2 regions of the Ensifer sp. 38_S197 genome follow, and region 1 is predicted to be linked to the other one. Evidence: predicted binding sites of a transcription regulator. Region 1 holds the regulator's gene; the other holds the start of a gene.
What was found. The regulator HrcA, encoded in region 1, represses chaperone genes, less so after heat shock. The targets are predictions, from matches to a motif close to GTTAGCACTCNCNNNNNGNGAGTGCTAAC.
Positions count from the first base shown of each region.

Region 2: the regulator HrcA is predicted to act here: its motif matches at 3,053-3,081, upstream of groES (co-chaperone GroES).

Region 1 covers NZ_JBXOVZ010000002.1:1,214,512-1,220,981, forward strand. Annotated here, with positions in the region: gene hemW (radical SAM family heme chaperone HemW) at 1-1,130, opposite strand, end outside; gene rdgB (RdgB/HAM1 family non-canonical purine NTP pyrophosphatase) at 1,211-1,855, opposite strand; gene AC1Z3V_RS19035 (VOC family protein) at 1,873-2,292, opposite strand; gene rph (ribonuclease PH) at 2,307-3,026, opposite strand; gene hrcA (heat-inducible transcriptional repressor HrcA) at 3,187-4,266, shown strand; gene grpE (nucleotide exchange factor GrpE) at 4,430-5,047, shown strand; gene AC1Z3V_RS19055 (D-arabinono-1,4-lactone oxidase) at 5,137-6,372, opposite strand; gene AC1Z3V_RS19060 (SDR family NAD(P)-dependent oxidoreductase) at 6,384-6,470, opposite strand, start outside.
Region 2 covers NZ_JBXOVZ010000002.1:1,638,320-1,644,789, reverse strand. Annotated here, with positions in the region: gene ileS (isoleucine--tRNA ligase) at 1-812, opposite strand, end outside; gene AC1Z3V_RS21035 (bifunctional riboflavin kinase/FAD synthetase) at 1,054-2,040, opposite strand; gene AC1Z3V_RS21030 (TIGR01459 family HAD-type hydrolase) at 2,054-2,902, opposite strand; gene groES (co-chaperone GroES) at 3,140-3,436, shown strand; gene groL (chaperonin GroEL) at 3,499-5,136, shown strand; gene AC1Z3V_RS21015 (hypothetical protein) at 5,602-5,829, opposite strand; gene AC1Z3V_RS21010 (hypothetical protein) at 5,977-6,426, shown strand.

The sequences.
Region 1 (6,470 bases):
GTGCAGCGCAGGCGCGAGTTGCCGAGCCGCTCGATGAAGCCGTTGTCGATCAGGAACTGTTCGCGCTCCGGGTCCGGATCGCGCCCGGAAAGGCTCTGCCAGCGGGCGAGGTCGACGCCTTCTTTGAGGCGCAGGCCCATCAGCAGCAATTCGTCGGACTGCGCTTCGAGATCGAGCGCTTCGCGCTCGATCATGCCGTGGCCGTAGGTCTCGACAAGACGCAGCCATTCCTCCGGCTTGCGTTCGGTGGCGGTCGCGATCTTGCCGGGGCCGACGCTGAGGCGGCCATGGGCGCCGGGGCCGATGCCGGCATAATCGCCATAGCGCCAGTAGGTGAGGTTGTGGCGGCTTTCCGCGCCCGGTCGGGCGTGGTTTGAGACCTCGTAGGCCGGCATGCCGATCGACGCCGTGATGTCCTGCGTCGCCTCGTAGAGCACGGCCGATTGCTCGCCATCAGGAACGATGAGCTTGCCGGCCTTGTGCAGCCCGTAGAACGGCGTGCCTTCTTCGATCGTGAGTTGGTAGAGCGACAGGTGGTCGACCGCATAGGAGACGGCCTCCTTCAGTTCGCGCTCCCACTCCTCGACCGTCTGGTTGGGGCGGGCGTAGATCAGGTCGAAGGACATGCGTGGGAAGATCTCGCGGGCCAGCCGGATCGCCTTCAGCGCATCCTCGACATTGTGCAGCCGCCCCAGGAACTTGAGGTCGCGGTCGTTCAACGCCTGGACGCCGAGCGAGACGCGATTGACGCCGGCAGCGCGATAGCCGTGGAAGCGCGTCGCCTCGACGCTCGAAGGGTTGGCCTCCATGGTGATTTCGATGCCGTTGGGCACATGCCAGTGGCGAGCAATTCCCTGCAGGATCGCGTCGACCGTCGAAGGCTCCATCAACGACGGCGTGCCGCCGCCCATGAAGATACTGGTGATGCTGCGCGGACCGGAAAGCTCACGCGCTTCCTGCATTTCCTTCAGGAAGGCGGAAACGAAACGCGGCTGGTCTACCGGCTGGTGACGCACATGGCTGTTGAAGTCGCAATAGGGGCATTTGGCCGCGCAGAACGGCCAGTGTACATAAACTCCGAAACCGGGGTCCATGCCGTCACCGATCGCCGTTAGCGTGGCCGTCTGCATCGTTGCGTCTCTCATGGTCACTTTCACAGGGAGCGGGAGTGGGCGGAAAGCCGCCCACACTTTTCCTCATCCCGCTCCAATCAGGCTCCGAGGCAGGTCTCGGCAAAAATCTTGAAGGCGCGGGCGCGGTGCGACAGGGCCTCCGCGTCGCCCGGTTTCCAGCCGTGCTTCTCGTCGGCGCTCATCTCGCCGAAGGTGGTTTTGTAACCTTTCGGCTGGAACACCGGATCGTAGCCAAAACCCTGGCTGCCGCGCGGCGGCCAGACGACGTGGCCTTCGACCTCGCCGCGGAAGAGCTCCACATGGCCATCCGGCCAGGCAAGGCAGAGCACCGAGACGAAGCGGGCGGTGCGCTCGGCCGGCGTGATGGCGCCTTTTTCCTGCAGCGCCTTTTCGACCTTCTCCATCGCCATCGCGAAATCGCGGCTTCCGTCCTCGCGCTCCGCCCAGTTGGCAGTATAGACGCCGGGTGCGCCGCCGAGTGCGTCGATCGCAAGACCGGAATCGTCCGAAAGCGCCGGCAGGCCGGAAGCCTTGGCCGAGGCGAGCGCCTTGATCGTCGCGTTCTCCTCGAAGGTGGTGCCGGTTTCGTCGGGCTCGATGAAGTTGAGGTCCGCAGCCGATTTCGCCTCGAAGCCGAGCGGGCCGATCAGGTCGCGGATTTCGCGGATCTTGCCGGCATTGTGGCTGGCGACGATCAGCGTCTTGTTGTCCAGTTTGCGCATGGTGTCCCGTTTCGTGTTCATTCGATGGACCACAGGCCCGGTTCCGCACATTCGAGGCTGTTGCCGGCCGGATCGCGGAAATAGAAGGACCGCGCCCCGTTCGGCCAGCGAAGATCGCTTTCGATGGCGACGCCGGATGCTTCGAGTTTGGCCCTCCAGGCGTCGAGTGCCTCTGCGGCCACGCGAAAGCACATGTGACCCCGGCCGGTCGTGCCGTGCGGCGGCACCGGCAGCGCGGCGTCCGGCGCCGGCGGTTTCACCGTCTCGGCCGGATTGAAGATCAGCAGCACGCCCTGGCCACAGCGGAAGAAGACATGGCGGTTCCCCGCCCGGGTGATCCTTGTCAGGCCGAGCACGCCGCCGTAGAAGGCCTCGGCGGCATCGAGATCGGCCGCATAGAGCGCAGTCTCGAGTATGCCTTCCAGTGCCGGGGCCATCTCTTCTCCTGCGGTCAGCCTGCGATCGCCTGCTTCTGCAGCGCGACCAGTTCGGCGATGCCCGACTTCGCGAGACCCATCAGGCTCGCGAATTCTTCTTCGCTGAAGGGTTTGCCTTCGGCCGTGCCCTGGATCTCGACGATGCCGCCGGAACCGGTCATGACGAAGTTGGCATCGGTCTCGGCGGCGGAATCCTCGAGATAGTCGAGGTCGATCACCGACTGGTTGGCGAAGATGCCGCAGGAGATGGCGGCGACATGGTCCTTCAAGACCTTCTCGACCTTGACCATGTTGCGCGCTTCCATCCACTTCAGGCAGTCGTACAACGCCACCCAGGCGCCGGTGATCGAGGCCGTGCGCGTGCCGCCATCCGCCTGGATGACGTCGCAGTCGATCGAGATCTGGCGTTCGCCGAGCGCCGGCAGGTCGACAACGGCGCGCAGCGACCGGCCGATCAGGCGCTGGATTTCCTGGGTGCGGCCGCTCTGCTTGCCGTTTGCCGCCTCGCGCTTCATGCGCTCGCCGGTGGCGCGCGGCAGCATGCCGTATTCCGCGGTAACCCAACCCTTGCCGCCGTTGCGCAGCCAGGCCGGAACCTTCTCTTCAAGGCTGGCCGTGCAGAGCACGTGCGTGTCACCGAACCGCACCAGACAGGAGCCTTCTGCGTGCTTGGAGAAATTGCGCTCGAAGGAAACCTTGCGCATTTGGTCGGTTTTTCTGCCGGATGGCCGCATCGTCAACTCCTATCGTATCTGGTGAGCCTTCTAGAGCATGGCAGAGCTAAAGGGAACCGGTGGATGGCCGGGGGTGGGGCCGTTTTTTCCCTTTTGCCATCGGGCGGCGGGATCACTATATTCCGGGCACGGCAGGATGTGCCTGCAAGTGTGGAGTGATATGGTACTGCGCAATCCCGGAGCAAAGGAAATCGCCGCCGCGCTGGACGAGCGCTCGGGTGAGATTTTCCGCCGCATCGTGGAAACCTATCTGACGAGCGGCGAGCCGCTCGGCTCGCGCAATCTGTCGCGGCTTCTGCCGATGTCGCTCTCTCCCGCTTCCGTTCGTAACGTGATGAGCGATCTCGAAGACCTCGGTCTCATCTATTCGCCGCATGTCAGCGCCGGTCGCCTGCCGACCCAGACGGGTCTGAGGTTCTTCGTCGACGCCTTCATGCAGGTCGGCAATCTCTCGGCGGAGGATCGGGCTTCGATCGATCGCCATGTCCGTCGTGATGACCACCTGCAGCCGGTGGAATCCCTGCTAGCGGAGGCGAGCCAGATGCTTTCGGGCATGTCGCGCGGGGCGGGCCTCGTCATCACCGCCAAGGCCGATCCCATCCTGAAGCATGTCGAATTCATTCGCCTGGCGCCAACCAAGGCGCTTGCGGTTCTCGTTGGCGAGCATGACCAGGTGGAAAACCGCATCATCGAACTGCCGGCCGGGGTCACCAGCTCGCAGCTCACCGAAGCGGCAAACTTCCTCAACGCCCACCTTGCCGGCCAGACGATCGCCGAGGTGCGCACGCAGCTCGAAAAGGTGAAGCAGACGGTGCGCGGCGAACTCGACGCACTGTCGCAGGACCTCGTCGAGCGCGGTCTTGCCATCTGGTCGGGCAGCGAAGGTGACGAGAAACCGGCGCGGCTGATCGTGCGCGGGCGGGCCAACCTGCTGGAAGGGTTGGAGGGAGCCGAGGATATCGATCGGCTTCGCATGCTCTTCGACGACCTTGAAAAGAAGGACAGCCTGATCGAGCTGCTCGATCTTGCCGAGAGCGGCCCGGGTGTCCGTATCTTCATCGGCTCGGAAAACAAGCTCTTTTCGCTCTCCGGTTCGTCGCTGATCGTCGCGCCCTATCGCGATGGCGAGGACCGCATCGTCGGCGCGGTCGGCGTCATCGGCCCGACGCGGCTCAACTATTCCCGCATCGTGCCGATGGTCGACTATACCGCGCAGCTTATGTCGCGGCTCTCCCGCTGAAGGCGCGCTTTTGGTCGCGCGCGTGATTGAACCCTTGATTTTTCGCCCCCAAACCTCGATATCGGCTTCAAATCCAGTCACAGGGCATTTTTGCTGAAACGCAGGCTCGCGCTTGCGGCGTGGAAATGCGAAGGACGATAGAGACGACACTGCGGAGAACGTCATGACCGACGATACGAACAAGCACGGACCCGAGGCCACCGACGAGGTACGCGATGCCGCGCCGGACGCTGCCGAAGCTGCTGAAGCCGCGCCGGTTGCCGAGCCCGACCCGTTGGAGCTCGCCAAGGCGGAAAATGCCGAGTTGCGCGACAAATACCTTCGGCTTGCCGCCGAGATGGACAACCTGCGCCGCCGTACCGAACGCGACGTCAAGGATGCGAAGTCCTATTCCGTCGCCGGTTTTGCCCGCGATATGCTCGCGGTTTCGGACAATCTGCGCCGGGCGCTCGATGCCATTCCGGCAGAGGCCAAGGAAGCAGGCGAGGCTGGCCTCACCGCTCTGATCGAGGGCGTGGAAATGACCGAGCGCTCGATGCTTGCGGCGCTCGAACGCCACGGCGTCAAGAAGCTGGAGCCGGAAGGCCAGAAGTTCGACCCGAACTTCCACCAGGCAATGTTCGAGATCCCCAATGCGGATGTGCCGAACAACACGGTGCTGCAGGTCGTTCAGGCCGGCTACACCATCGGTGACCGTGTGCTGCGTCCGGCCATGGTCGGCGTTTCCAAGGGCGGCCCGAAGGTCGTGGCTGCCGAGAACGGCGACGCTCCGGCGGTCTGATCCAGCCCGTCAGAATTCGAAAACGCCGCGCGAGTTTCGCGCGGCGTTTTCGTTTGGAGGACAGGACAGCGGCGGCGCCCGCGCGATCGCTATCCGAAGAGCTGGCGCAGGTGGTCGTTGAGGAAGCGGCCTTCCGGGTCGACCTTGGCCCTCAACGCCCGGAAATCGCCGGCGCGGGGATAGAGCGCCGTGACGTCTTCCGCGCCGAGGAAGTGAAGTTTGCCCCAGTGCGGCCGGGAGCCGTATTGACGCAGGATCGTATCGACGTCCTTCAGGTATTCCCAATAGTCGGTGCCGGGCTCGCCGGAAACCGAAAGCGTGATCGAATCCTGCTCGTAGAAGGGGCTGATCCAGCCGGTATCGCCGGCGGTGAAGCGGTACTCGATCGGGTAGATGCAGGTCGGGTGCTTTTCCAGCATCAGCTTGCGCACCGCCTTCACCGCCTCCTTGCCGTGGGCGACGGGCACCGCGTATTCGAGCTCGTGGAAATTCGGGACGTACTCGATCGGGTAGATCTCCGAGGAATAGGCGATCTTCTCGAAGCGGCGCTCCGTCGGTGCTTCCTCGGTGATGTCGATCACCTTCATCTCGCAGACGTCGGATGTTCTGTCCGTCGTCGAGACCGACGCCGTGTCAGGCAGGCAATAGCAATGCCGGCTCTCCGGTACCGGACACCAGAAAAAGCCAAAATGGCGGTGCTTGGCCGCCAGTTCGTCGTGCTGTTCGATCATCTCGTCGAAGGTGCAGCGCCAGAGTTTTTCATGCAGGTTGTAGCTATCCATCGCCTGCAGCGTGATCTCGGAGATCACGCCGAGCATGCCGACCGACACCCGCGCCGCTTCGAGCAGGTCCGGTGTGGTCTCGTCGACGACGAGAATGCTGCCATCCGGTTGCACCAGGCGCATGCCGACGATTTGCGAAGCCATGTTGCCGAGCCTCGCGCCGGTCCCGTGCGTGCCGGTCGTCAGCGCGCCGGCCAGCGCCTGGCTGTCGATGTCCCCCTGATTGATCAGCGACAGGCCGCTGGATTTCAGCACCTTGCCGAGCTGATTGATCGTGGTGCCCGCCTTCACCGCCACCCGCTTGCGCGCGTAGTCGATGCCGACGACGCCCTGCATGCTGGAGAGCGTCAGCAGCAGCCCGCTGGTGAGCGCCACCGGCGTGAAGGAATGGCCGGAGCCGGCGCAGCGCACGTTCAGCCCTTGCGCGGTCGCCTCGCGCACCATTTCTGCCAGTGCCGCCTCGCTCTCCGGCGCGCCGCGATGGCGCACGATGCATGATTGGTTTCCGACCCAGTTGCGCCAGTGGCCACCTGCCTGAAGCATTTTCCCCTCCCTCAAACCGCGGTGAAGCAATTGTCGACGAACAGATGCGTGCCGTTGATGAAGCTCGCCTCGTCGCTCGCCAGGAACAGCGCCGCGTT
Region 2 (6,470 bases), 420 kb from region 1:
TTCTCGGCTGTCGCGACTTCATAGAGGCCGTAGGCGTAGCGCGAGGAATAGGCGATGGCGCGGTTGCCCGGGATGGTCCAGGGCGTGGTCGTCCAGATCACGACGAAGGCGCCGGACAGTGCGTCCGGACCTTCGGTGACCGGGAACTTCACCCAGATCATGTCGCTTTCGACATCGGCATATTCGACTTCGGCTTCGGCAAGCGCGGTGCGCTCGACGACCGACCACATGACCGGCTTCGAGCCGCGATAGAGCTGGCCGAGCTTGGCGATCTTCATCAGTTCGCCGGCGATGCGCGCTTCGGCGTGGAAGTTCATCGTCGTGTAGGGATTGTCGAAGTCGCCCTCGATGCCGAGGCGCTTGAACTCCTCGGCCTGGACCTGGATCCAGCCGGAGGCGAAGTCACGGCATTCCTTGCGGAACTCGTTGACCGGCACCTCGTCCTTGTTCTGGCCCTTCTCGCGATACTTCTCTTCGATCTTCCACTCGATCGGCAGACCGTGGCAGTCCCAGCCGGGCACGTAGTTGGCGTCGAAGCCGCGCATCTGGAACGAGCGGTTGATAACGTCCTTGAGGATCTTGTTCAGCGCGTGGCCGATATGGATGTTGCCGTTGGCATAGGGAGGACCGTCGTGCAGCACGAACTTGTCGCGGCCGGCGGCCGAGGCGCGCAGCTTCTTGTAGAGGCCCATCTTCTGCCAGCGGGCCACCGTTTCCGGCTCCTTCTGCGGCAGGCCAGCGCGCATCGGGAATTCCGTCTGCGGCAGGTAGAGGGTCGAGGAGTAGTCGATCTTTTCAGCGGTGTCGGTCATGGTCTTTGCAATCGCTTCTTCGCGCGAAGGGTCGCGCATACGCAATGGGCTCGGTATCGAGAGATGACTGGGGCGTCGGAAACGCCGAAATCCCGGACCTTCCGGCTGACTAAAGCGCGCGGAAGGCCGGGCCAATAATTCGCTGATCGATGATCAATCGACGGTGCCGGGTCATAGTGGCCGGTTGTTTAAGGCGTTTTCCGCCTTTTGAAAAGGTCCGCCACTACGCCAATGCCGAAATTTATCGGGCGAAGTTGAGCCTGCGGTCGATGTCGCCGAGCGGCTGCACACCGGAGAGCAGCGCGCGCGCCTCGGCTTCGTCCTGACGGATCTGCGCCACCAGCGGATCGAGCCCATCGAACTTCAGTTCGTCGCGCAGGTGGCCGAAGAAGGTGACCGTACAGATCTCGCCGTAGAGATCGCCCGAAAAGTCGAAGACGAAGGTTTCGAGCAATGGCTCGCCGTCGCTGTCGACCGTCGGGCGGCGCCCGAAGCTTGCGACGCCGTCATAGAGCGAACCGTCGGGCCGGCGGAAGCGCACGGCGTAGATGCCCGGCCTCAGCTCCACCTCGGGCGCAAGCCGCATATTGGCGGTGGGAAAGCCGAGCTCGCGGCCGAGCTTCTTGCCGCCGATTACCTTCGCCTCGACGAGGTAGCGATAACCGAGCATGCCGGCAGCTTGCGAGACATCGCCTTCGCCGAGCAGCGAGCGGACATAGCTCGACGAGATGACCGATGCGTTTTCGTCGCGGAAGGCATCGACGAGCGTCACGCCAAAACCGTTGTCGCCGCCGGCGGCCATCAGGAAGGCGGGACCGCCCTCGCGGCCCTTGCCGAAGTGGAAATCGAAGCCGGTGACGACATGCGAGGCGTGCAGCCATTCGAGCAGGATGCGATGGATGAAATCCGATGCGGAAAGCTGCGAGAAGGTGCGATCGAACGGATATTCGATGACGGCGCCGAAACCCATGCCTTCGAGGATACGGGCCTTCAACGGCGCCGGCGTCAGCCGGAAGACCGGGGTTTCCTGACGGAACACGGTCCGCGGGTGCGGCTCGAAGGTCAGGACCAGCGCCGGCACACCACGCGCTTTCGCCTCTTCCAGCGCTCGATTGAGCACCGACTGGTGACCACGGTGCACGCCGTCGAAGTTACCGATCGCGACGACGCCGCCGCGCAGATGCTCCGGAAGCGGATCACGGGTCTCGTTGCGATGAAATACCGTCATCTCCGTCTTCCCGTCAGGCGAGCCGCGGCATCCAATACTTCGGCGAGGCGCCCTCCTTCTTCAGGAAGGCGGCCAGTTTCGCCTCGTCGGTCCGGCTTTCGTTCATGTATTCCTGGGCGTGGATGCCGGCGCTGATGTAGAGCAGATCGAAGCCAGCATCCTGGGCACCCTTGACGTCCGTCGGCATGCCATCGCCGATGGCAATCACGCGCGACAGGTCGAGCGCGCCGCGCACGGCCTTCGCCTCGGTCAGCGCCGCACGGTAGATGGCGATATAGGGCTTGCCGGCGATCCGGGCCTCTCCGCCCAACTCCTCATAGAGCTTGGCGATTGCGCCGGCGCAAGGGATCAGCCTGTGGCCGCGCTCGACAACCAGATCGGGATTGGCACAGATGAAGGGGATCTCGCGCTTGGCGAGGCCCGTCAGCGTCGCGCGGTAATGCTCCGGCGTTTCGGTCTCGTCGTCATAGAAACCGGCGCAGACGACCGTCTCAGCGTCTTCCGACGACACGATCTGCGTTCCGAGACCTTCGAGCAGCGGCAGGTCGCGCTCGGCGCCGATGAAGAAGATCTTCTTGTCGGCGGCGGCGATCAGCGCCCGCGTCACGTCACCCGAGGTCACGATCCGGTCATAGGCTTCGTCGGGAACGCCGAGACCGCGGATCTGGATCTTCACACCCGGATGCGGACGGGGCGAATTGGTGATCAGCACCACCGTCAGACCGGCCGCGCGCGCTTCGGCCAGCGCCTCGCAGGCGGAAGCGAAGGCCTGCACGCCATTGTGAAGAACACCCCAGACATCGCACAGCGCGACGTCGTAGCGTCCGGCGATTTCCCGAAAACTGTTGATCCTTGCGGCCATCCTGGCTTCCTGCAAACACGGTTTCCGGCTTGCATGGCAAGGAAGGCACAAGAATACAAGTGTCGCCGTTGGAAAAAGGGAACCCTTCCCGGGCAAAAAATCTAAGGGCCAATCCTTGACTCGTTCCGGAGCGAGCCTTATTTCGGCGTCGCTGGCACTCGACAAAAGAGAGTGCTAACACCCATCCGTCGGATCGGTCAGCGATCCGTAATGTCATTTGATCGAGGGATTAGACTAATGGCAAGCACCAATTTCCGCCCGTTGCACGACCGCGTCGTCGTTCGTCGCGTCGAGTCTGAAGAGAAGACCAAGGGCGGCATCATCATTCCGGACACCGCCAAGGAAAAGCCGCAGGAAGGCGAAATCGTGGCAGTCGGCTCGGGTGCTCGTGACGAAAGCGGCAAGGTTGTTCCACTCGACGTCAAGGCTGGCGACCGTGTCCTGTTCGGCAAGTGGTCGGGCACCGAAGTCAAGATCAACGGCGAAGACCTTCTGATCATGAAGGAAGCCGACATCATGGGCATCATCGGCTGATCGGCCGTCGTCCACACCTTTCCATGACAACCAATGGGCAATGAGCCCGGGAGTTTTCTCAAATGGCTGCAAAAGAAATCAAGTTCGGCCGCACTGCGCGCGAAAAAATGCTGCGTGGCGTCGACATCCTCGCTGACGCCGTAAAGGTCACGCTCGGCCCGAAGGGTCGTAACGTCATCATCGACAAGTCCTTCGGCGCTCCGCGCATCACCAAGGACGGCGTATCGGTCGCCAAGGAAATCGAACTCGAAGACAAGTTCGAAAACATGGGCGCCCAGATGGTCCGCGAAGTTGCTTCGAAGACCAACGACATCGCCGGCGACGGCACCACCACCGCAACCGTTCTTGCCCAGGCGATCGTTCGTGAAGGCGCCAAGGCTGTTGCTGCCGGCATGAACCCGATGGACCTGAAGCGCGGCATCGACCTCGCCGTCAGCGAAGTCGTCAAGGATCTCCAGGCCAAGGCCAAGAAGATCAACACTTCGGAAGAAGTTGCACAGGTCGGCACGATCTCGGCCAACGGCGAACGTCAGATCGGCCTCGACATCGCAGAAGCGATGCAGAAGGTCGGCAACGAAGGCGTTATCACGGTTGAAGAAGCCAAGACCGCCGAAACCGAACTCGAAGTCGTCGAAGGCATGCAGTTCGACCGCGGCTACCTGTCGCCCTACTTCGTCACCAACCCGGAAAAGATGGTCGCTGACCTCGACGACGTCTTCGTTCTCCTCCACGAGAAGAAGCTCTCGAACCTCCAGGCCATGCTCCCGGTTCTCGAAGCTGTCGTCCAGACCGGCAAGCCGCTCCTCATCATCGCTGAAGATGTTGAAGGCGAAGCCCTTGCGACGCTCGTCGTCAACAAGCTGCGTGGTGGCCTGAAGATCGCTGCCGTCAAGGCTCCGGGCTTCGGCGATCGCCGCAAGGCCATGCTCGAAGACATCGCCATCCTGACGGGCGGCACGGTTATCTCCGAAGACCTCGGCATCAAGCTCGAAAACGTCACGCTCGACATGCTCGGCCGCGCGAAGAAGGTTTCGATCTCCAAGGAAAACACGACGATCGTCGACGGTGCCGGCCAGAAGGGCGACATCGAAGGCCGCGTCGCCCAGATCAAGGCCCAGATCGAAGAAACCACCTCGGACTACGACCGCGAAAAGCTGCAGGAACGTCTTGCCAAGCTCGCTGGCGGCGTTGCCGTGATCCGCGTTGGCGGCTCGACGGAAGTCGAAGTGAAGGAAAAGAAGGACCGTATCGACGACGCCCTCAACGCGACGCGCGCTGCTGTTCAAGAAGGCATCGTACCGGGCGGCGGCACCGCGCTGCTGCGTTCGGCCTCCAAGATCTCGGTCAAGGGTGTCAACGACGACCAGGAAGCCGGCATCAACATCGTTCGTCGCGCTCTGCAGGCTCCGGCCCGCCAGATCGCTGAAAACGCTGGTGACGAAGCTTCGATCGTTGTCGGCAAGATCCTCGACAAGAACGAAGACAACTACGGCTACAACGCCCAGACCGGCGAATATGGCGACATGATTGCCATGGGTATCGTCGACCCGGTCAAGGTCGTTCGCACCGCCCTTCAGGACGCAGCTTCGGTTGCTGGCCTCCTCGTCACGACGGAAGCCATGATCGCTGAACTGCCGAAGAAGGACGCTCCGGCAATGCCGGGCGGCATGGGCGGCATGGGCGGCATGGACATGATGTGATAAAGGCGTAAGCCTTTCACAGCATCGTCCATAAAGCTTCGCCCATGCACTTAAAGCGGTTCAGCGCGTCAAGCGCGCTGAACGGGCGGCATGGACATGATGTGATAAAGGCGTAAGCCTTTCACAGCATCGTCCATAAAGCTTCGCCCATGCACTTAAAGCGGTTCAGCGCGTCAAGCGCGCTGAACGGGCGGCATGGACATGATGTGATAAAGGCGTAAGCCTTTCACAGCATCGTCCATAAAGCTTCGCCCATGCACTTGAAGCGGTTCAGCGCGTCAAGCGCGCTGAACGGGCGGCATGGACATGATGTGATAAGGCGTAAGCCTTTCACAACATCGATCCATCTGGATCGGAAAGGCGGCCCTCGGGCCGCCTTTCTTGTTTTTTATCAATACCATTGTTCGGCGGAGCACCCGGCAGCCTAGCTGCGGGCACAAAAACTCCACTGGTTGTAGTCGGGCTTCAAAAAACCGTTGAAGTCGAAAAAAAACGAACTATAACAGCGCCCCAAGTGAACGGAGATTCACAGGAGACTGGATAGCGGATCAAGGCGGGCGGCCAATCGCTTAAGCTTTTTCGTATTAACCGTGTATCCGGAATCTCTTCGAGAAAATCACGATAAGCATATAAGTATTTAATCGCAAATTTAGCCGCCCTCTCCAGCGAAATCACTTCGTCGGAGAGCTTCATTACTATCTCGCGACCTTTCGAGTGGTGAAACGCCCACGGTCAGTGGCGTGCGCTTCCCTATTGGTCGATGGCGGGCGCGATTTGCACAATGGGACGTGTTTTCTTGAGGCGCCGATAGGGTGCCCAGGAATGCTGCTGGGGTAGACCGTGTTCAAGATCACGAGAGCAAATTCCGTTCCCCTCGGCTCTCCGGGACAGCCGCACCTCGATCTGCCGCACCATGAGTTCCTGCAACAGTTCTGCGCGTCGGAGGGATGGTCGGGTGACTTGTCCACCGGACTGTTCCGGCTTGGCGAAAAGGCTGCCGCCATCCATGGCCTGCGCGACGGCGAATGCGGCCTGCTCAATTTCGTGCGCTGCTACGATCCGGCCGACCGCAACCACGTGCTCGAACTTTTCGAGCAGGCGGCGACAAGCTGCTCGTCCTTCTGCTTTTCGACGACGATCGCGCTCGAAGAACACGGCCAGAAACAGCCCCTGTTCTGCATCGGCGAATCCTCAGGCCTGGAACAGCGCTATTCCGGCACGATCACCGGCGTCTTCTTCTTCCCGCGCTTCCTGGTGGAAGGTGCCGGCCGGACATTGCTGCGGCAATAGCGCAAGCCTTGGCCCTGCCGACGGTTGGCGTCAACAGGACGTGA